3 regions of the Streptomyces sp. NBC_01618 genome follow, and region 1 is predicted to be linked to each of the others. Evidence: riboswitches for the same ligand, from Rfam matches in the RefSeq annotation. Region 1 holds a riboswitch; each other region holds the start of a gene.
What was found. A riboswitch is a leader RNA that binds a small molecule or an ion and turns the genes downstream of it on or off. The one in region 1 is predicted to bind glycine.
Positions count from the first base shown of each region.

Region 1 (7,672 bases):
GAGCTCTACATGCTCGCGCTGTGGCTGCACGGCGACGCCGATGCCGACGCGGCCGGTGGCACACTCGCCCCCGCCGATCTCCTGGTGCCGCTGGCCCCAGCCCCACCGGGAATCGCGGCCCACCGCCCGCACCGGGTCGCCGATCTGCTCCGCGTGATGACGCTGCGCATCACCCCGGGCCCCGGCCCCCTGCTCGGATCGCCGGCCTGACAGCGGCCGCGCCCCACACCGCAGCGCTGGGCCCCGCCACCCTCTCCGGTGGTGGGGCACAGCGCTGCGGGGAGCCCGTCCCGCCCATCTGGACTAGCCCGGTCCGGCCACCCCGAACCACCCGAAGTGACAGTGCAGTTGCGGTGAACCGTCCGGCCGGGTGACGCGTCCTCGGAGGAAGGAGAAGTGCTGCTGCGAAATCCCTGCGGATTGAGGCCCGTGGGGCAACACTGGGACCGGACCGATCGATACGGGGGAAGCGGCCATGAACACCTCGTCAAGCCGCAGGACATTCACTACACCGCAGCGAAAGAACCCAGCCATGTGCCAGCACCAGCCACCATGTCCGACCGCCGACTCAGCCGACCGGGAAGCCGCCCGCCTGACGGCACACCACCCGGAACAGGGCTGGAGCCTGCTGTGCAACGGCGTCCTGCTCTTCGAGGACACCGGTGAGCTGCTCCCGGACGGGCAGATCATCGCCCCGCACCGGCCCCTGGAGACCGGCCGGGTGATGAAGGCCGCCTGACCCGGCTTGTACGAACTGGGGCCGGCCCGGAGAGAACTCCGCACCGGCCCCGACGCATGTCCGCGTCACGCCCTGCCGCTCATGCCTCAGTTGTCGTACTCGTCCAGCGGAGGGCAGGAGCAGACGAGGTTACGGTCGCCGAAGGCGCCGTCGATCCGGCGCACCGGCGGCCAGTACTTGTCGGCGGCCGAGACACCGGCCGGGAAGACCGCCACCTCACGGCTGTAGCCGTGCTCCCACTCCCCGCCCAGCATCGCCGCGGTGTGCGGAGCGTTGCTCAGCGGGTTGTCGTCCGCGCTCCATTCGCCGGAGGCCACCTTCTCGACCTCGCCGCGAATGGCGATCATCGTGTCGCAGAAGCGGTCGAGCTCCGCGAGGTTCTCGCTCTCGGTCGGCTCGATCATCAGCGTCCCGGCGACCGGGAACGACATGGTCGGCGAGTGGAAACCGTAGTCGATCAGACGCTTGGCGATGTCGTCGACGGTGACGCCGGTGGCCTTGGAGATGGGCCGCAGGTCCACGATGCACTCGTGCGCCACCAGCCCGGCCGGGCCGTTGTACAGGATCGGGTAGTGCGGTTCGAGGCGCTTGGCGATGTAGTTGGCGGCGAGTACGGCGACCTGCGTCGCCCGCTTCAGGCCCTCACCACCCATCAGGCGTACGTACGCCCAGGAGATGGGGAGAATGCCGGCCGAGCCCCACGGAGCGGCCGAGATCGGTCCGACACCGGTCTCCGGACCCGCCGCGGGCTGCAGCGGGTGGTTCGGCAGGTACGGCGCGAGGTGCGCGCGCACACCGACCGGGCCGACGCCGGGGCCGCCGCCGCCGTGCGGGATGCAGAAGGTCTTGTGCAGGTTCAGGTGCGAGACGTCGCCGCCGAACCGGCCTGGCTTGGCGAGGCCGACCAGCGCGTTGAGGTTGGCACCGTCGACGTACACCTGACCGCCTGCGTCGTGCACCTCTGCGCAGATGTCCGCGACGTGCTCCTCGAAAACCCCGTGCGTCGACGGGTACGTGATCATGAGCACGGCGAGCTCGTTGCGGTGCGTCTCGATCTTGGCGCGGAGGTCTTCGATGTCGACCTCGCCGTCGTCGGCGGTCTTCACCACGACGACCTTCATCCCGGCCATCACGGCGCTGGCGGCGTTGGTGCCGTGCGCGGAGGACGGGATGAGGCAGACGGTCCGCTGGTCGTCGCCGTTGGCCCGGTGGTAGGCCCGTACGGCCAGGAGACCGGCGAACTCGCCCTGCGAGCCGGCGTTCGGCTGGATCGAGACGGCGTCGTAGCCGGTGACCTCGGCGAGGCGCTCCTCCAGCTCACGGATGAGGGTGAGGAAGCCCGACGCCTGGTCGGCCGGCGCGAAGGGGTGCAGCGCGCCGAACTCGGGCCAGGTGATCGGCTCCATCTCGGTGGTCGCGTTCAGCTTCATGGTGCAGGAGCCGAGCGGGATCATGCCGCGGTCCAGGGCATAGTCCCGGTCGGCGAGCTTGCGCAGGTAGCGCAGCATCGCCGTCTCGGAACGGTGCTGGTGGAAGACCGGGTGGGTGAGGATCTCGTCGGTGCGCAGCAGGCCCTCGGGCAGCGCGTCGGCAGCCGCGGCGTCCAGCTCCTCGATGTCCCCGTCGGCGCCGAACGCGGCCCAGACGGCGGCGATCTGCGTACGGGTGGTGGTCTCGTCACAGGCGAGGGAGACGAGGTCCGTGTCGACGAGCCGCAGGTTGACACCGCGCTCGCGGGCGTCGGCCACGACTTCGTCGGCCTTCCCGGGAACGCGCACGGTGAGGGTGTCGAAGTAGGCGCCGGTCACGACGTCGATGCCACTGGCGCGCAGGCCCTCGGCCAGGATCGTCGCGTAGCGGTGGGTGCGCAGGGCGATCGTCCGCAGCCCGTCCGGGCCGTGGTAGACGGCGTACATCCCGGCCATGACGGCGAGCAGCACCTGAGCCGTGCAGATGTTGCTGGTGGCCTTCTCGCGGCGGATGTGCTGCTCGCGGGTCTGCAGCGCCAGCCGGTAGGCCTTGTTGCCGTCCGCGTCGACGGAGACGCCGACGAGGCGGCCGGGCAGGCTGCGGGCGAACTTCTCGCGTACGGCCATGAAGCCGGCATGCGGTCCGCCGAAGCCCATCGGCACGCCGAAACGCTGCGTGGTGCCGACCGCGATGTCCGCGCCCAGGTCGCCCGGTGAGGTGAGCAGGGTCAGGGCCAGCAGGTCGGCGGCGACCGTGACGATCGCACCCAGTTCGTGGGCCTGCTCGATCAACGGCTGGATGTTCCGCACCGCTCCGGAGGCGCCCGGGTACTGCACCAACACACCGAAGACGCCACGCTCGGCGATCTCCGCCGGGATGCCGTCGGAGAGGTCGGCGACGACGACCTCGACGCCGGAGGGCTCGGCGCGGGTCTCGATGACGGCGACCGTCTGCGGCAGGGCGTCGGCGTCGACCAGGAAGACGCCGTTCCTGACCTTGCCTACGCGCCGCGAGAGCGCCATGGCCTCGGCGGCCGCGGTGCCCTCGTCGAGCAGCGAGGCGCCGGAGGTGGGCAGCCCGGTCAGCTCGGCGACCACCGTCTGGAAGTTGAGGAGCGCCTCCAGGCGGCCCTGCGAGATCTCCGGCTGGTACGGCGTGTAGGCCGTGTACCAGGCGGGGTTCTCCATGACGTTACGCAGGATCACGGGCGGGGTGAAGGTGCCGTAGTAGCCGAGCCCGATCATCGGGGCCAGCACCTGGTTGCGGTCGGCCAGGGCGCGCAGCTCGGCGAGGACCTCGGCCTCGGTGCGGGCGGCCGGCAACCGGAGTGCCTCCGCGCTCTTGATGACATCGGGCACCGCGGCCGCGGTCAGCTCGTCCAGTGAGCCGTAACCGACCTGGGCGAGCATCTTCGACTGCGCCTCTTCATCGGGACCGATGTGGCGCTGTTCGAACGGAATACCCTGCTCCAGCTGGGAGAGCGGAGTGCGACGGGGGGTCATGATGGAGGCCTCCTGGTCTGTCACGACCTGCGAGGGGCACCACGGCGCGGGTGCCCGGACGGCCTCCCCCTCTGTCATCTCAACCTGAGAGCTTCACCGGCGCGCCTTGTGGCGTACCGGCTTTCACCGTCGGTGAGGAAGGGAACCGACGGCGCTCGGCCGCACGGAACCCGCCCTGCTTTCCAGAGTGACCTCGTCCGCGCGGTACGGGGGCCTGAGAGATTCCGGGGAGGATTTGCTCCTTCGGCGCCTCCGGATTCGCTCCGGAGGACTCTCCCGCACGGGGTCAGCAGCCATCACCAGCCTACCAGCGGGGTTCGTGGCGGAATTCTCGAGTGGCCAACCCCCTGGATCTGCACTTTTGTAGTGCTTGTGGAGTAGCCGCGACCAGTGGGAGGGACCGTGCAGACCGACATCGATCCGCGCAGCCTGATCGGCCGCAAGGCGTTCGACCGCAAGGGCACCAAGATCGGAACCGTGGACGAGGTGTACCTCGACGACGCAACCGGTGTGCCCGAGTGGGCAGCCGTACGCACCGGACTTTTCAGCCGGGACGCGTTCGTCCCGCTGGAGCCCAGCGAGTTCGTGGAGGATTCGCTCCGCGTCCCCTTCGACCGGGCACTGATCAAGGACGCACCCGACTTCGGCGTCGGTCGCCATCTCTCGCCGGAACAGGAGCTCCAGCTCTACCGGCACTACGGTCTGGACTCCCCGCCCGAGGAGACCGGCCCGGACAGGGACTTCGGCAGACTGGCCGGCCAGGACGAGTAGTCCGCCGGGTTCCGCACCAGCGGCAGCGGATCGGCCGGCCGCAACTGCGCGTCGTCGATCCGGAAGGTACGCACCCGGCCGGGCGCCGACTCCGGTTCCTCGAACCGCACCGTGACCCGGCCGACACCGCTGCCCTGCACCCAGCCATGGCCGTAGACGTCATGGCGCACGTCGTGTCCGGCGGGCCAGCGCCGCGCGGCGAGCTGTTCGGCGGTCTCGGGGGGCTCCTCCCCCGCACCGCCGGCCGGCTCGTCCCTCTCGTCACCCGCTTCCTCCTGGGCCGCTTCCCCGGTCGCGGCCCGCTCACCGGCGGCCTGCGCAAAGAGGTCCTCCTGCGTGTAATCGGCGAGCCCCGTGACGCCCACCCCCAGGAGCCGTACGCCTCCGGTGGTGTCCACGGCCGCCAGGAGCCGCGCGGCGGCCTCCCGGACCACGGTGGGGTCGTCAGTGGGCCCACGGAGCGTCTCGGACCTCGTGAGCGTGGAGAAGTCGTACCGTCGCACCTTCAGCACCACCGTCCGCCCGGACCGCCCGGCACCCCGCAGCCGCTGGACGCATCGGCCGGCCAGCCGCTCCACCTCCGTCCTGACCCGCACCCGGTCGTGCAGGTCCGCGTCGAAGGTGTCCTCGACCGACACGGATTTCGCGTCCCGCTCCGCGACGACGGGCCGGTCGTCGTACCCGAACGCCATCCGGTGGAGCGAGCCGCCGTGCGCCTTTCCCAGCAGGCGTACGAGCTCCGCCTCACCCGCCTCGGCCAGGTCACTGACGGTCGTCATCCCGGCGCGGCGCAGGTGGTCCGCCGTCGCGGGCCCGACGCCGGGGAGGATCCGTACCGGCATCGGTGCGAGCAGCTCCCGCTCCGTGCCCGGCTCCATGAGCCGCAGCCCGTCCGGTTTGGCCTGCTCCGACGCGATCTTGGCCAGCATCTTGGAGCCGGCGAGCCCGACCGAGCCGGTCAGCCCGGTGACCGCCTTGATGGCCGTACGCAGCTGCCCGCCGATCTCCAGCGCGGAAGCCGTGTCATCGGCCGCCCCGCCGGCTTCCAGGTCCACGAAGGCCTCGTCCAGGCTGAGCGGCTCGACCAGCGGCGAGAGCCGCCCCAGCAGCTCCATCACCTGGTCGCTGACCGTCCGGTACAGCAGGAAGCGGGGCACCAGATAGGCCGCGTTGGGGGCCAGCCGCCGGGCCTGCGCCATGGGCATCGCCGAATGGACTCCGAAGCGCCGTGCCTCGTACGACGCGGTGGCGACCACTCCGCGTGGCCCCAGCCCACCGACCACGACCGGCTTTCCGCGCAGGCTGGGCTTCGCCGCCTGCTCTGCAGAGGCGTAGAAGGCATCCATGTCGAGATGCAGGATGGTGGGCGCGGCTCTCACATCAATCGATGCTGCCGCATGGCACTGACAATCGCCGCGCCCGATTCCTCGCCCCGGTCAGCCGGCGCGGTTGCGCCGTCGCGCGAGCTCATCGGTGGGGTTGTTCCCGACGAGTGTCTCGCCGGTGTCCACGCGCTCTCCGTGCAGTTGCGACAGGGCGACGTCGACGTCCTGCCACACCACGCCCACGGCAATGCCGAAAACCCCCTGGCCGCCCTGGAGCAAGTCGACGACCTCGTCGGGCGAGGAGCACTCGTAGACCGTCGCCCCGTCGCTCATCAGCGTCATCCGCTCCAGATCCTGGAACCCGCGGGCCCGCAGATGCTGAACCGTGGTGCGAATGTTCTGCAGGGCGACGCCCGTGTCCAGGAAACGCTTGACGATCTTCAGCAGGACGACGTCCCGGAAGCTGTAGAGCCGCTGTGTGCCCGAGCCGTATGCCGGACGGACGCTCGGCTCGACGAGCCCCGTGCGCGCCCAGTAGTCGAGCTGCCGATAGGTGATCCCCGCAGCCGCACACGCTGTCGGCCCCCGATAGCCGATGTCGTTGGCCGATGCCACGCCGCCCCCCGCCACCGCCGCCGGTTGAACCGGTTGCCTGATGGTGTGGTCGGCTGTACTCCCCTGCTGCGGATACGGCCCACCCGCTGCCGTACCGTCGCCGCTGCTTCTCACGCCGACCTCCGTCCTTGACCTGCCATCTCGAAGGTAGGCAGTCACTCGGGGTGCGTCAACGATCGCCACACTCGGCACGCCGAGTGATAATCACCCTGAGGGTGGTTTCCCGTGACTCGCGAGGGGGAAAGGCTTGTCGAATGCGCTGACGGCGGCCCCGTAGAACGGTCACTGACTGTTGGTGCCGAAGTCCTCCGGTGAGATCTGATCGAGGAACTCGCGGAACTTCTCCACCTCGTCCTCCTGTTCGTCCGGGATGGCGATGCCTGCGTCGTCGAGCACCCCGTCGCTGCCGTAGATCGGCGTTCCGGTGCGCAGCGCCAGCGCTATGGCGTCGGACGGCCGCGCGCTCACCTCGACCCCGCTGGCGAAGACCAGCTCCGCGTAGAACACCCCTTCGCGCAGGTCCGTGATGCGGACCTCGGTGAGCTCCTGGCCGACGGCCTCGAGCACATCCTTGAAGAGATCATGGGTCAGCGGCCTGGCCGGAGCCATGCCCTGCTGGGCAAAGGCGATCGCGGTCGCCTCACCAGGACCGATCCAAATGGGGAGGTACCGGTCGCCTCCCACTTCACGCAGGAGCACGATCGGTTGGTTCGAGGGCATTTCCACCCGGACACCCACAACGTCGAGCTCGTTCACACAGCAACCCTAGGACGTGCTCGGCAGGTTTGGGTAGTCGGGCACCGACGAGATCAGTGGAACCGGACCTTCAGAGCGGTCTGCACCAGGGCCGAGTGAAGCCTTACGGACAACTCGGCGAGCTCCCGCGCGGTGGCCTCGGCATGCGCTCTGGTCTGCGGATTCCGGTGCCGCCGCAGGGGCGCAACCACCTGCTCGATCAGTCCCGCCTCGCGGTCGGCGGCGGCCCGGATGGCCCGGAGGTGACGCGGTTCCAGACCGAATCGGCCCAGATCCGCCACAAGCTTGGCCACCGTGACCATCTCGGCGTCGTAGCCGCCCTCGCCGCTCGGAGCGACCAGGCCGTACGACTCCCACTCATCGAGGTCACTCTCGGTGACCTCGGTCACCGCGAGCAGCTCGGCACGGCCGATCCGGGCCGCGGTCGCCCTCCCGGAGTCAGCGTCCCAGCCGCCACCGGTCAGGTCCCGGGGGCAACCTCCGGAAGGCAGGGC
Region 1 covers NZ_CP109297.1:1,122,765-1,130,436, forward strand. Annotated here, with positions in the region: gene OH735_RS05365 (hypothetical protein) at 1-210, shown strand, start outside; gene OH735_RS05370 (DUF5999 family protein) at 533-739, shown strand; gene gcvP (aminomethyl-transferring glycine dehydrogenase) at 826-3,711, opposite strand; glycine riboswitch at 3,904-4,000, opposite strand; gene OH735_RS05380 (PRC-barrel domain-containing protein) at 4,114-4,482, shown strand; gene OH735_RS05385 (DNA polymerase IV) at 4,407-5,861, opposite strand; gene OH735_RS05390 (MerR family transcriptional regulator) at 5,919-6,536, opposite strand; gene OH735_RS05395 (bifunctional nuclease family protein) at 6,705-7,178, opposite strand; gene OH735_RS05400 (MerR family transcriptional regulator) at 7,232-7,672, opposite strand, start outside.

Region 2 (7,672 bases), 5.7 Mb from region 1:
GTCGATGAGACTCACCCCGAACTCGCCCCGGCGGGAGGGCGTCAGCCGCTGTCGGCGGCACGGGCCGTCCAGCGTTCCTCGACCTTCGCGATCCTCCAGTACGCCAACGCCACCGCCCACACCAGCACGAAGAGCCCGACGATGATGTATCCGACGTTGCCCAGGTCGAGGCCGGAGATCCGGCCGGTGACCGAGTCCCGGCAATGGCAGGCACAGGATCGCGTACCAGGGCACACCGGCCGCGGCACCGCTGCCCGCCAGGACCATCAGGGTGACCTCCGTGGCGGTGTCGAAGCCGAGACCGAAGAGGAAGCCGAGCGGATACATCTGGCCGGGCCTGGTGATGGAGCGGGTGAACCGGCCGAGGATCCGGTTCATGAACCCTCGCGAGTCCAGGTGCTGCTCCAGTTCGGCCTCGTCGAAGCGGCCGGCCCGCATCGCCCTGAACACCCGCAGGATGCCGACGAGCGCGACGAGGTTCAAGGCGGCGATCAGGGACCCACTCGGCGGTTGGCAAGGCCAGCGGCCCGACATGCCGCTCGGCTGTTCGTAACCACGTCTGTTCGGACATCGGACTGCGTCCTCGCTCGTACGGGCGGTGTGGGACAAAACTCACCGCCGGCCTGGGCGCGCTCGCCCCGGTGCGCCCGCACACCTCTGGCTGCCGCCCCGGGCCAGCGACTGGGGCCGGAGCCGGAGCCGTTGCGGCTCGTGTTCGAGGCTCTGGCCGGGGCGGTGACCTGGGGGACAGGGCCGGGGCGTTGTAGTGCCGGATGCGCACGGTCGCCGTGGGCTCCCCGGGGGTTCACGAAGGGCCCTCTCCTCACAAGGCTTTCAGGGCGAGCCACAATGCGGCCAGATCACCGGTATTCGCGACCTGCCTGCCGGTCAACTGCTCCACGCGCCGGACGCGGTAGAGCACCGTCTGCCGGTGGACGTGCAGGGCTTCCGCTGCCCGCTGCCAGGACCTGCCGTTCTCCAGGAAGACCCGCAGGGTCATCAGCAACTCGTTCGCCTGCTCGGAGGGGAGGTCGAGGACGGGACGCAGCACGCGATCAACGAGTGCCCGTGCCTCGGCCGGGTTGCGGGGGCCGAGGAGTGGGATGGCGTCGGCGTAGCGCAGCAGCAGCGTGCCTTGCTCCTTCGCGATCTCGAGTGACCAGGTGGCCTCGCGGGCCGCGTCGACCATCCGGTCGGAGCGGACGATCAGGTCGCTGACTCCGGCCTGACCGCCCTGTCCGAGAGCCTGCACGAGCACCTGTACAGCAGCGTCGTCGGGCAGCACCGTGAGCGACGTGCCTCCGCGGTGCACCGTGACGTGGCTGACGGCCGAGCGCCATAGGCTGAGGTGCACGCTGCTGAGCAGGTCCGGGTCGTCGTCGTTCCGTGCCGCCACGCACACTGCTCCCTCGAGCCGCAGGCCGAGTTCTTCCAGCTGGCGCTGGGCTACGGCAGGCGCCAGCTGCGCATCGAGGATCTGGAGCAGAAGCTCTGCACCTGTCCTGCGGTCGTACTCGATCGTCAAGCGGGCTTGGGAAAGCGCCAGCGCACACACCGTCGCGGCGTGCTGCAGGAGCAGCGCATCCGGCTGCTCTGTGGGCTCGGGGAGGGCGACGAGAACCGCGTCCGGATGCGTCGGCACGTCGACCAGGAGTGCGCGACGGTCTCCACCGAGACGGACCGCGATGACGCCGGCGCGGAGCCTTCCGCGGTGCTCGGCCACGGCGCCGCGGATCCCCTCGGGGAGCGGAGCGACGCCGGGGTACCAGTCGAAGCCGGTGGCGCGGTCGCACACGCGGACGTCGCAGTCGATCTCGCGGGACAGTGCACTCGTGAGCGTCTTGAGCCCGGAGTTCTGCAAGGAGATCCGCTGCAGCGCTTGATAGATCCGCTCGGTCCGAATCAGACGTTGGGACTGTTCCAACAGGGTCGCCTCGGCGACGGTGCGAGAGATCGCTACGAACGGCATGGGGTAGGCGATCCAGAGCACCGGGAAGCCCAGCTCGTCGCTCGTCCGCGTCAGCCGCTTGGTCAGCGGCGGGGCGTACATCTTCTCGCCGATGGCCAGCGCAGCGACGCCGTGCTCGACCAGTTGGCGGACGAATTCTTCCTGGCCGGACGCGCTCCGGGGAATCGGCATGCCGTTCGTCATGAGGAGCTCGCCGCCGGCCACCCAGCGCCATGGCTCGGGCAGGTCGGTCGTGTGCGTCCACGAGACAGGCCGGTTCAGCGCACCGGCCCCTGAGTGGAGTCTCAGGCGCAGGTGGGGCATCTCGAGCAGCTCGCCCACTGTGATCGGCATGGGACCACGGTACGACGGGCCTGATCGACCGCATAGCAGTGTTGTGCAAATGTATAAGAACCGGCGAGAGCTTTGAGCGCTGCGGGTCTGCTCGACCGCTGGTCACACGGCGTACATCTGGACGCAACACTTCCGCATGGTCGCCGCGAGCCAAGGACCTTCCATGACTGCGAGATCGAACCTCATTGACGACGCTCCACTGACGCGCTTCCACAAGAAACTGACCGCCTACTCCTCGGGCGGACCGTTCATCGACGGCTACGCGATCGCGATTGTCGGTGTCGCCTTCGCGACGCTCACCCCGGCCCTCGACATGACCACGGCCGACAAGGGCCTGGTCGCTGCCGCAAGCCTGGTCGGCATCTTCTTCGGTGGGGCGGTCTTCGGATACGTCACCGACAAGATCGGCCGGCACATCATGTACATCGCCGACCTCGCCGCGCTCGCGCTGTTCTCCATCCTGTCCGCCTTCGCGAACGAGGTCTGGCAGCTCGTGCTGCTCCGCTTCCTCCTCGGCGCGGCCATCGGTGCCGACTACCCGATCGCCACGTCCCTGTTGGCGGAGTACCTCCCGCGGAAGTTCCGCGGCCGGATGCTCGGTGCCACCTTCGTGGTCTGGGCACTCGGTGCCGCGGCGGCGTACGTCGTGGGCGTGGGCCTCGAGGGGCTCGGCGTGAACGCCTGGCGCTTCATGCTCGCCAGCCCCGCCGTGTTCGCCCTGGTGACCTTGTTCCTGCGGCTCGGTACGCCGGAGTCGCCACGCTGGCTGCTCAGCAAGGGGCGTGTCGACGAGGCCGACCGGTCGATCAAGAAGGTCTACGGTCCGCAGTACGGCGTGGCGGACCTCGCCGAGGAACCGACCGTGGCGAAGACCAGCTACACCACGGTGTTCCGCTCGCCGTATCTCAAGCGCACCCTGTTCGTGGGCGTCTTCTGGACCGCCCAGGTGATCCCGCTGTTCGCGCTCTACTCGTTCGCCCCCGACCTGCTGGCGGGCATGGGAATCACCGGAAACACCTCGGAGATCTTCCTCGCCGCGCTGTTCGTCATCGGCGGCATCCCCGGACTCTGGCTGGTCGAGCGCATCGGCCGTCGGGCGTTGCTGCTGTGGTCCTTCGGGATCATCGCGGTAGCCCTGGCCATCCCCGGTCTGGTGCCCGGACTGCCGACCTGGGTCTCCTTCGTTTCGATCTGCGTCTTCGCGCTCGCCTCGGGCGGCTCCAGCTTCCTCGAGGTGGTCTACCCCAACGAGCTGTTCCCGACCGAGGTCCGCGCCACCGCCGTCGGCGTGGGGACAGCCGTGTCCCGCATCGGGGCAGCCGCGGGCACCTACCTGATGCCGTTCGCACTGGCCAAGAGCCAGAGCCTGCCGCTCCTCGTCGGCGCCATCGTGTCGGTCGTCGGGCTCCTGATCACGCTGGCCTGGGCAACCGAGACCCGAGGCCGGTCGCTCAGCGACACCGCCGCAGGCGCCGGCAACCCGGCCGATCCGGCCTACCCCTCCCTTGCCACCACCATTACGAACTGACTGGAAACTGTGATGAACCACGACAACCGACCCTCCCCGATCGGAGCCCTGGACGCCACGAAGGTCCCACGCTTCGCCGGCCTGGGTACCTTCGCCCGGATCCCCGACATCGGCTCGGTCAGCGACTACGACATCGCGGTCCTGGGCGTGCCGTTCGACGGGGGTACGTCGTACCGGCCGGGCGCCCGCTTCGGACCGATGGGCGTCCGTCAGGCATCGCGTCACCTGCGCCCGAAGTTCCACGTCGAGCTCGACACCGCACCGCTCGAAGCGCTCCAGGTCGTCGACGCCGGTGACGTTCCCTGTACGCCGTTCAGCATCGACGAAGCAGTCGCCCAGATCGAGGGCTACGCCCGCGACGTCGTGGGACAGTCCGACCGGCGCATCGTGAGCATCGGCGGTGACCACACGATCGCGCTGCCCATGCTGCGCGCGGCCAGGGACAAGTACGGCCCGGTCGCGTTGGTCCACTTCGACGCGCATCTCGACACCTGGGACACCTACTTCAACGCTCCGGTCACGCACGGCACGGTGTTCCGCCGGGCCTTCGAAGAGGGCCTGCTCGCCGAGGACAAGTCCATACACCTGGGCATCCGTGGACCGATCTACGACCGGATGGACCTCGTGAACGACAAGGCGTTCGGCTTCCGGGCGATCCGTGCCGGAGACCTCGACGTCATCGGGATCGACGGGGCGGTGGACGCCGTACGGCGACGCGTGGGCGACGCACCGGTGTACATCTCGATCGACATCGACGTGCTCGACCCCGCGTTCGCGCCCGGGACGGGTACACCGGAGATGGGCGGGCTCAACAGCCGCGAGCTGTTGCGTCTGCTCCGCAGCCTCGACGGGCTCAACATCATCGGTGGCGACGTGGTCGAGGTCGCTCCGGCCTACGACCACGCCGAGATCACCTGCGTCGCTGCCGCCACCGTGGTGTTCGACCTGATCACGCTCATGACGAAGAACCAGGTGTCCGGCCCCGTGCTGACGGCCGCGGACCACGCCTGATTCCGGGCGCGACTCAGCAGGCACCAGGGGCCGTCAAGGCGCTGACCCGCCTCGACGGCACCGCCACCTGACCTCGCGGTCAGGCCCGACAACTCAACATCGCGCCGCTCGAACCGAAGCGGGAGAGCCCTCGCCCATCCTTGGCGAGGCGCCGAAGGAGCAACTCTCCCCAGAATCTCTCAGGCACAACTACCGCTTCGGCGAGGCGACTCTGGAAAGTCAGGACCTCATGTCCTGCGCCCACGGTGCAAACCGCCGGACCCGGTGGTGAAGCTCTCAGGTACCGATGACAGAGCGGGGAGGTCATCCGTTCACGGCGCCGCGTCCGCGGTGTCCCTCCAGGGAGCCTCCCACCATGACCTCACCCGAGTCCCGCGCGTCGGGCGCGTTCGCCACCCGGCACATCGGCGTCAGCGACGCCGACCGCACCAAGATGCTGGCCGAAGTCGGCTATCCGACGCTTGCCGGCCTGATCGACGCCGCCGTCCCGAGCGGCATCCGCAGCACCTCCGGCCTGAACCTGCCCGCCGCGGCCACCGAGGCCGAGGCGCTCGCCGAGTTGCGCGAGCTCGCGGGCCGGAACACCGTGGCCGTCCCGATGACCGGCCTGGGCTACCACGCGACCGTCACGCCCGCGGTGATCCGGCGCAACGTGCTGGAGGACCCGGCGTGGTACACCGCCTACACGCCGTACCAGCCGGAGATCAGCCAGGGCCGGCTGGAGGCGCTGCTCAACTTCCAGACCATGGTCGGCGACCTGACCGGGCTGCCGACCGCCAACGCGTCGCTGCTCGACGAGGGCACGGCGGTGGCCGAGGCCGTCACAGTCATGCGCCGCGTCGCGGGGAAGGGCCGGCGCCGCGTCCTGGTCGACCACGACACCCTGCCGCAGACCCTCGACGTGCTGCGCACACGGGCGGCCGCCGTCGGTATCGAGGTCGTCGAGATCGACGTCACCCAGCCGCTGCCGGAGGACGGTTTCTTCGGGGTGGTGCTGTCCTACCCCGGCTGCTCGGGCGCGGTCCGTGACCTGCGCGAAGTGACCGCCGCGGCACAGGCACGCGGGGCGCTCGTCACCGTGACCGCCGACCTGCTGGCGCTCACCCTGCTCGTGCCGCCGGGCGAGTACGGCGCCGACATCGTCGTGGGGTCGTCCCAGCGGTTCGGTGTCCCCCTGTTCTACGGCGGGCCGCACGCCGGGTTCATCGCGGTCCGCGAAGGGCTCGAACGTCACCTGCCCGGCCGGCTCGTGGGCGTGTCCGTGGACGACACCGGCCGGCCGGCGTACCGCCTGGCACTGCAGACCCGCGAGCAGCACATCCGGCGTGACAAGGCGACCTCGAACATCTGCACGGCGCAGGTGCTGCTCGCGGTGGTCGCGTCGATGTACGCCGTCTACCACGGTCCCGACGGACTGACCGAGATCGCCCGGCGGACGCACCGGCAGGCCGCGCTCGTCGCCGCGGGTCTGCGGGCGAGCGGGATCACGCTGGTACACCGCGAGTTCTTCGACACCCTGCTGGTGGCGGTCCCGGGTCGCGCCGAGGAGGTCGTCGCGGCCGCGCACGACAAGGGCCTGCGGCTGCGGCTGGTGGACGGCGACCACGTCGGCATCTCCTGCTCCGAGGTCACCACGGACGAGCACGTCCGCCTCGTGCTCGACGCCTTCGGCCGAGCCGGCGGCGGCCTGGACACCCTGACGCCCGACGTCTCGGCGGTGCTCCCGCCGGAGCTGCGTCGTACCTCCCCGTTCCTCACCCACCCGGTCTTCCACCAGCACCGCTCGGAGACCGCGATGCTGCGCTACCTGCGCAAGCTCTCCGACCGTGACTTCGCGCTGGACCGCGGCATGATCCCGCTCGGGTCCTGCACGATGAAGCTCAACGCGACCACGGAGATGGAGCCGCTCAGCTGGCCCGCGTTCGCTGACCTGCACCCGTTCGCCCCGGTCACGGACGCGGCCGGATACCTGACCCTGGTCGAGCAACTCGAGACGTGGCTGGCCGAGGTCACCGGTTACGCCAAGGTCTCCATCCAGCCGAACGCCGGATCGCAGGGCGAGCTCGCGGGCCTGCTGGCTATCCGCGCCTACCACCGGAGCAACGGCCGGGCCGAACGCGACGTGTGTCTGATCCCGGCGAGCGCGCACGGCACCAACGCCGCCTCGGCCGTCATGGCCGGGATGCGCGTCGTCGTGGTGGCGTCGCGGCCCGATGGCACGGTCGACCTCGACGACCTCCAGTCCAAGTGCGCGAAGCACTCCGACGAGCTGGCCGCGATCATGGTGACCTACCCCTCGACGCACGGCGTCTACGAGGAGAGCGTCACCCGGCTGTGCGAGCTGGTGCACGAGCACGGTGGACAGGTGTACGTCGACGGCGCCAACCTCAACGCGCTGCTCGGGGTCGCCAAGCCCGGTGAGTTCGGTGGCGACGTGTCACACCTCAATCTGCACAAGACGTTCTGCATCCCGCACGGCGGCGGGGGGCCGGGCGTCGGTCCGGTCGCGGTGGCGGAGCACCTCGCGCCGTACCTGCCCACCCACCCGCTGCACCCCGACACCGGGCGCCGCGACGGGATCGGGTCGGTGAGTGCCGCGCCGTTCGGCAGCGCCGGCATCCTGCCGATCCCGTGGGCCTACATCCGGATGATGGGCGCCGAAGGGTTGACCGAGGCGACCCGGACGGCCGTGCTGAGTGCCAACTACGTGGCTCGGCGGCTCGCGCCGCACTTCCCGGTCCTGTACGCCGGGGAGGCCGGCCTCGTGGCGCACGAGTGCATCCTCGACGTGCGCTCGCTCACCGCGGCCACGGGTGTGACGGTCGACGACA
Region 2 covers NZ_CP109297.1:6,787,428-6,795,099, reverse strand. Annotated here, with positions in the region: partial or broken gene OH735_RS31575 (HoxN/HupN/NixA family nickel/cobalt transporter) at 42-495, opposite strand; gene OH735_RS31570 (PucR family transcriptional regulator) at 824-2,302, opposite strand; gene OH735_RS31565 (MFS transporter) at 2,466-3,830, shown strand; gene speB (agmatinase) at 3,843-4,841, shown strand; glycine riboswitch at 4,951-5,046, shown strand; gene gcvP (aminomethyl-transferring glycine dehydrogenase) at 5,197-7,672, shown strand, end outside.
Region 2: linked by a shared signal. The riboswitch ahead of gcvP (aminomethyl-transferring glycine dehydrogenase) and the one ahead of gcvP (aminomethyl-transferring glycine dehydrogenase) in region 1 are both predicted to bind glycine.

Region 3 (7,672 bases), 4.6 Mb from region 1:
GCCGGACCCGGCCGCCGCTGGCCGGTCCGTCCAGCGGGGTGCGTCCGGCGCGGCAGAGCTCGGCCACGGCGGGCGGCGGCAGCGGCATCCCGACGGCGCCGCCGGGGTTCACCGCGATGCCGAGTTGCGGGGGCAGTCCGCGGGCGAAATCGCGGGCGGGCGCGACGGCGAAGGACATGGCGGTACCGACACAGCCGAGGAACTGCTGTTCGGAGCTGAATACGGGGACGTACGCGGCGCCCTCGATCTCCAGCGTCGGCAGGTCCAGGTCCAGGGAGTCGGGTCCGCCGCCGCCCGGCAGGGGCACCCAGACCTGGCTGCGCCCGAGCACCTCGACGAGCCGTCCGCCCGCCTCCGGGCTGCCCACCGAGGCCATCAGCACCTCTTCGAGCTCATTGGCGGGCCATCCGCTCTGCGGATGGGACTGGCCCTGTGCCGGAATGTCCACTGCTTCCCCTTCTTCCCCGAGCCTTCCGGCAGAAGGTTAACGTCCGGCTCACGGGCCTTCCGGCAGAAGGTTGACGTCCGGCTCACGGGCCCTGTACGTCCGCGAACGCGATCCGGGCCAGCAGCCCGGCCGCCTCCCGGTCCAGCAGCACCGCGGAGGCGCATCCGGGCGGCAGCAGGCCGGTCCCGGTGGCGCGCAGCAGCCTCCCCACCGCCCTGCGGTGCCGGGCGAAGGCGTATCCGGAGACGCCGCGGCCGCGTTCCCGCTGGCCGTCCATCGCCGTCTGCGGTGTGACGTCGAGCAGGACGAGGTGCAGGGCGCGGCCCCGGCGCCGCGCGGCACGGGCCAGCCAGCCGCGTACCCACGCCTGGGTTCCGCAGTCGTGGACGACGACGGACTCGCCGGAGCGCAGCACCCGCCACAGCCCCCAGTAGTGGGCGACGCGGACGAGGGGACGGTAGAGGGCGTACGGCAGTAACCCGGGCACGAGCCCCGCCCAGCGATCCCGGGTGTCCTGGGAGTCGATGGCGTGGGCCGTCGTCACCGCCCGCCGGATGAGGGTGGATTTGCCGCTGCCGGGCAGCCCGGACACCACCACCACGTCGCCCGCCGCGAAGTGCAGGCTGCGCGGGCTGCGCCCGCCCCGCTCCCGCAGGTCCCGCACGACGGGCCCGTGCGGGCCACGCGCCTCCGTGGCGGGCGCCGCCCCCGGTTGTGCGGGCATCGCGCCGTGCGCGACCCCCGCGGTCGTCGCGTACCGCTGCAACGTCATCACCCCTCCCCCTGTCGGGTCACCCCACGCATGCCCCTGAAGTGTAAAGAAAAGGTAATGCGGCACAACCGTCCACGCCGTTGATTCCCACGAGGGACCGGGGCCCCACTCCGGCGCGATGCATGCGATGATGACCCGGCCAACTGCATAAAGGCCGCTTGAATCCGCGCGGGAGAGTTCCGGTCAGATGTGCCGGGCGCCGAAGGAGCAAGTTCCTCCCTTGAATCTCTCAGGCCCCGTACCGCGTGGATGAGGCAGATCTGAAAAGCGGGCCGCTCTGCGGCCCCACCCAAGGTGCAAGCCGAACCCTTCGGAGGGCTCTCGGCGAACCTCTCAGGTTCCGATGACAGATGGGGAGGGATCGTCCTGTCGTCATGCCCCGGGAGCCACATCCATGAGCACCGCCCCCCGTCTCACCTCCCACCCGTCGCCCACCACCGCCCTGCCGGAAGGCGCTTCGCGCCACAGCCCTCTTCAAGCCCTACACCGTTCACTGGGCGCGACCATGACCGACTTCGCGGGCTGGGACATGCCCCTGCGGTACGGCAGCGAGCGCGACGAGCACAACGCGGTCCGCACCAGGGCCGGGCTCTTCGACCTGTCGCACATGGGCGAGATCACCGTCACCGGCCCCGAGGCCGCGGCCTTCCTGAACTTCGCGCTGGTCGGCAACATCGCGACCGTCGCCGTGGGCCGCGCCCGCTACACGATGATCTGCTCCGAGGACGGCGGCATCCTGGACGACCTGATCGTCTACCGGCTGGGCGAGACCGAGTACATGGTGGTCGCCAACGCCGGCAACGCCCAGACCGTGCTGGACGCGCTGACCGCGCGGGCCGACGGTTTCGACACCGAGGTGCGCGACGACCGCGACGCGTACGCGCTGCTCGCCGTCCAGGGCCCGGAGTCCCCCGCCATCCTGGCCGCCGTCACCGACGCCGACCTGGACGGCCTGAAGTACTACGCCGGTCTGCCCGGCACCGTCGCAGGTGTCCCCGCGCTGATCGCCCGTACCGGCTACACCGGCGAGGACGGCTTCGAGCTGTTCGTCGCCCCGGAGCACGCCGAGCAGCTGTGGAAGGACCTCACCGAGGCGGGCGCCTCCCGCGGCCTGATCCCGTGCGGGCTCTCCTGCCGCGACACGCTGCGCCTGGAGGCGGGCATGCCGCTGTACGGGCACGAGCTGACCACCGGGCTGACCCCGTTCGACGCCGGTTTCGGCCGGGTCGTGAAGTTCGAGAAGGAGGGTGACTTCGTCGGCCGCGAGGCCCTCCGGGCCGCCGCCGAGCGCGCCGAGACCGCCCCGCCCCGCAAGCTGGTCGGCCTGATCGCCGAGGGCCGCCGCGTACCGCGCGCCGGCTTTTCCGTGGTCGCCGGGGGCGAGGTCGTCGGCGAGGTCACCTCGGGCGCGCCCTCGCCCACCCTGGGCAAGCCGATCGCCATGGCGTACGTGGACGCCGCGCACGCCACGCCCGGTACCGCGGGCGTCGGGGTGGACATCCGGGGCAGCCACGAGCCGTACGAGGTCGTGGCGCTGCCGTTCTACAAGCGTCAGAAGTGACGTCCGCGCACCTCGGAAGTGACGTAGTCCCGTCTCACACCGTAAGACCACCGTTCATCAGCACTCCCCCGCGTACAGGAGAATTCAGGTCATGAGCAACCCCCAGCAGCTGCGTTACAGCAAGGAGCACGAGTGGCTGTCGGCCGTCGAGGACGGTGTGGCCACGATCGGTATCACCGAATTCGCCGCCAACGCGCTCGGCGATGTCGTATACGCCCAGCTCCCCGAGGTCGGTGACACGGTGACCGCGGGCGAGACCTGCGGCGAGCTGGAGTCGACCAAGTCGGTGAGCGACCTGTACTCGCCGGTGACCGGTGAGGTCACCGCCGCGAACCAGGACGTCGTGGACGACCCGTCGCTGGTCAACTCCGCTCCGTTCGAAGGCGGCTGGCTGTTCAAGGTACGCATCGCGGAGGAGCCGAAGGACCTGCTCTCCGCCGACGAGTACACCGAGTTCTCCGGCAACTGAGACCCAAGGGACCACCTGATGTCGCTTCTCAACTCCTCCCTCCACGAGCTGGACCCGGACGTCGCCGCCGCTGTCGACGCCGAGCTCCACCGTCAGCAGTCCACCCTCGAAATGATCGCCTCGGAGAACTTCGCTCCGGTCGCGGTCATGGAGGCCCAGGGCTCCGTCCTCACCAACAAGTACGCCGAGGGCTACCCCGGCCGCCGCTACTACGGCGGCTGTGAGCACGTCGACGTCGTCGAGCAGATCGCCATCGACCGCATCAAGGCGCTGTTCGGCGCCGAGGCCGCGAACGTCCAGCCGCACTCCGGTGCGCAGGCCAACGCCGCCGCGATGTTCGCGCTGCTGAAGCCCGGCGACACGATCATGGGCCTGAACCTCGCCCACGGCGGTCACCTGACCCACGGCATGAAGATCAACTTCTCCGGCAAGCTCTACAACGTGGTCCCGTACCACGTCGACGAGACCGGCGTCGTGGACATGGCCGAGGTCGAGCGCCTGGCCAAGGAGTCCAAGCCGAAGCTGATCGTCGCCGGCTGGTCCGCGTACCCCCGTCAGCTGGACTTCGCCGCCTTCCGCCGCATCGCGGACGAGGTCGGCGCGTACCTGATGGTCGACATGGCGCACTTCGCGGGCCTGGTGGCCGCGGGTCTGCACCCCAACCCGGTGCCGTACGCCCATGTCGTCACGACCACCACGCACAAGACCCTCGGCGGTCCGCGCGGTGGCGTCATCCTGTCGACGCAGGAGCTGGCCAAGAAGATCAACTCGGCGGTCTTCCCGGGCCAGCAGGGTGGTCCGCTGGAGCACGTGATCGCGGCCAAGGCGGTCTCGTTCAAGGTCGCGGCGACGGACGAGTTCAAGGAGCGCCAGCAGCGCACCCTGGACGGCGCCCGCATCCTCGCCGAGCGCCTGGTCCAGCCGGACGTCACCGAGGTCGGTGTCTCCGTGCTGTCCGGCGGTACGGACGTCCACCTGGTCCTCGTCGACCTGCGCAACTCCGAGCTGGACGGCCAGCAGGCCGAGGACCGGCTGCACGAGCTGGGCATCACGGTCAACCGGAACGCCATTCCGAACGACCCGCGGCCGCCGATGGTCACCTCGGGTCTGCGGATCGGTACGCCGGCCCTGGCCACCCGCGGTTTCCAGGCCGAGGACTTCACCGAGGTCGCGGACATCATCGCGTCGGCCCTCAAGCCGTCCTACGACGCGGACGCCCTGAAGGCCCGCGTCGTCGCGCTGGCCGAGAAGTTCCCGCTGTACCCCGGCCTGTAGTAGTCCGGGACGAGGGGCGTCCCCCGGAGTAATACGGGACACACTTCGTCATCTTCCGGGCGGGGCACCGCGCACACTGGGCAGTGAGCGCGGTGCCCCATCCCTTGCCCCACTGCTCTTCGGGCCGACCGGTCCGTACGGCACCACCCGGCAGACAACGGCGTCTACCAACCCTTATGAGGAGTCACCCGTGGCCATCTCGGTCTTCGACCTGTTCTCGATCGGCATCGGCCCGTCCAGCTCCCATACGGTCGGCCCGATGCGCGCCGCCCGCATGTTCGCGCGCCGGCTGAAGAACGAGGGCCTGATCGCCCACACCGTCTCCATACGCGCGGAGCTGTACGGCTCCCTCGGTGCGACCGGTCACGGCCACGGCACCCCCAAGGCGGTCCTGCTCGGCCTGGAGGGCGAGTCGCCCCGTACGGTCGACGTGGAGTCCGCCGACGACCGGGTGGAGCACATCCGTACCACCGGCCGGATCAATCTGCTCGGCATGCACGAGATCGACTTCGACGCCGACGAGCAGCTGGTCCTGCACCGCCGCAAGGCCCTCCCGTACCACGCCAACGGCATGACGATCTTCGCCTTCGACCGTGAGGGCGCCACGCTGCTGGAGAAGACCTACTACTCCGTCGGCGGCGGCTTCGTGGTCGACGAGGACGCGGTGGGAGAGGACCGGATCGTCCTCGACGACACCGTCCTGAAGCACCCCTTCCGCACCGGCGACGAACTGCTGCGGCTCGCTCAGGACACCGGCCTGTCCATCTCCTCTCTGATGCTGGAGAACGAGAAGGCCTGGCGCACCGAGGACGAGATCCGCTCGGGTCTGCTGGACATCTGGCGCGTCATGCAGGCCTGTGTCTCGCGCGGCATGTCCCGCGAGGGCATCCTGCCCGGCGGCCTCAAGGTCCGCCGCCGCGCCGCGAACACCGCCCGCCAGCTGCGCGCCGAGGGCGACCCCCAGACCCACGCGATGGAGTGGATCACCCTCTACGCGATGGCGGTCAACGAGGAGAACGCGGCGGGTGGCCGGGTCGTCACCGCCCCCACCAACGGCGCCGCGGGCATCATCCCGGCCGTGCTGCACTACTACATGAACTTCGCGGCCGGCGGCGCCACCGAGGCGGAGAAGGAGGACAGCGTGGTCCGCTTCCTCCTCGCCGCCGGAGCCATCGGCATGCTCTTCAAGGAGAACGCCTCCATCTCCGGCGCCGAGGTCGGCTGCCAGGGCGAGGTCGGCTCCGCCTGCTCGATGGCCGCGGGCGCCCTCGCCGAGGTCCTGGGCGGCACCCCCGAGCAGGTCGAGAACGCGGCCGAGATCGGCATGGAACACAACCTCGGCCTGACCTGCGACCCGGTCGGCGGTCTCGTCCAGATCCCGTGCATCGAACGCAACGGCATGGCCGCCGTCAAGGCCGTCACGGCAGCGAAGATGGCGCTGCGCGGCGACGGCAGCCACAAGGTCTCCCTGGACAAGGTCATCAAGACCATGAAGGAGACGGGCGCGGACATGAGCGTGAAGTACAAGGAGACGGCGCGGGGCGGGCTGGCCGTCAACATCATCGAGTGCTGACGCTGTAGGCCCTGACCAGCGATTTTCCATCTTTCAGCGCTGTCAGGGCCTTCCTTTCCTGCACAGCGAAAAGTCCCTCACAGCGAAAAGTCTCCGGAATCGCCCCGGAACAGACCGCCGACGGCCGTGCCCGCCACCGGTGAGTCCATCCGGCCACGGCAGGGCTGCGGCCGGATGCCGCGAACCGGCTGTCGCCGACGGCGGAACCGGCCCGGCCGGGCCGCCGAAACCTGCCAAGTGTCCCTCGCCCGCGCATCGTTCCTGATACGGGCGTGACACGTCGACGACAGCCCCCTGGCCCGGCGCGGGCGCCCCCGCGTTCCGGCCGGGTTGCCCGGCCCCGGCGCTGTGGCACGACGCATCGCCGGTACCCGTCGCCGACCGGGCTCCGGCCTCGTGCCGGAGTCAGTCCCGGTCCGGCGTCGGACTCAGCCCCGGTCCGGCGTCGGAGCCCGGTCCGGTGTCGGACTCAGGCCCGGTCCGGCGTCGGAGCCCGGTCCGGTGTCGGACTCAGGCCCGGTCCCGGTTGTCGACGATGCGCTTGATCTTGCCGATCGAGCGCATCAGGGTCTCCGGGTCCACGATGTCGACCGCGACGCTGACGCCGACGCCGTCCTTGACGCCCTTGGCGATCTCCGCGGCGGCTGCCGCACGCTGCCCGGCACCGGCGTCGGCGCGTGCCTCGACCCGTACGGTCAGGTGGTCCATGCGACCACGACGGCTCAGCTCCAGCTGGAAGTGCGGGGCGACGCCGGCGGTGCCGAGCACGATCTCCTCGATCTGGCTGGGGAAGAGGTTCACCCCGCGCAGGATGATCATGTCGTCGCAGCGTCCGGTGACCTTCTGCATCCGGCGGAAGGGCGCCCGGGCCGTGCCGGGCAGCAGCCGGGTCAGGTCCCGGGTGCGGTAGCGGATGATCGGCAGCGCCTCCTTGGTGAGGGAGGTGAACGTCAGTTCGCCCTCTTCCCCGTCGGGTAGCGCCTCGCCGGTGAGGGGGTCGACGACCTCGGGGAAGAAGTGGTCCTCCCAGATGTGCAGCCCGTCCTTGGTCTCCACGCACTCCTGGGCGACGCCGGGGCCAATGACCTCGGAGAGCCCGTAGATGTCGACGGCGTGGATGTCCATGCGTTCTTCGATCTCCCGGCGCATCGCCTCGGTCCACGGCTCGGCGCCGAAGATGCCGACCTGCAGCGAGGTGCTGCGCGGGTCGATGCCCTGCCGTTCGAACTCGTCCAGCAGCGTGAGCATGTAGGAAGGGGTGACGAGGATGATCTCGGGCTGGAAGTCCTGGATGATCTGCACCTGCCGGGCGGTCATGCCGCCGGAGGCGGGGATGACCGTGCAACCGGCCCGCTCGGCTCCGTAGTGGGCGCCAAGACCGCCGGTGAACAGGCCGTATCCGTAGGAGTTGTGCACCTTGTGGCCGGGTCGGCCGCCCGCGGCGCGGATCGAGCGGGCGAAGACATCGGCCCACATCGACAGGTCGTTGTCGGTGTAGCCGACGACGGTGGGGCGGCCGGTGGTGCCGCTGGAGGCGTGGATGCGGCGGACGTCCGCCATGGGGACGGCGAACA
Region 3 covers NZ_CP109297.1:5,702,131-5,709,802, reverse strand. Annotated here, with positions in the region: gene OH735_RS26600 (enhanced serine sensitivity protein SseB) at 1-448, opposite strand, end outside; gene OH735_RS26595 (AAA family ATPase) at 531-1,220, opposite strand; glycine riboswitch at 1,380-1,474, shown strand; gene gcvT (glycine cleavage system aminomethyltransferase GcvT) at 1,615-2,781, shown strand; gene gcvH (glycine cleavage system protein GcvH) at 2,873-3,250, shown strand; gene glyA (serine hydroxymethyltransferase) at 3,269-4,525, shown strand; gene OH735_RS26575 (L-serine ammonia-lyase) at 4,716-6,098, shown strand; gene paaK (phenylacetate--CoA ligase PaaK) at 6,609-7,672, opposite strand, start outside.
Region 3: linked by a shared signal. The riboswitch ahead of gcvT (glycine cleavage system aminomethyltransferase GcvT) and the one ahead of gcvP (aminomethyl-transferring glycine dehydrogenase) in region 1 are both predicted to bind glycine.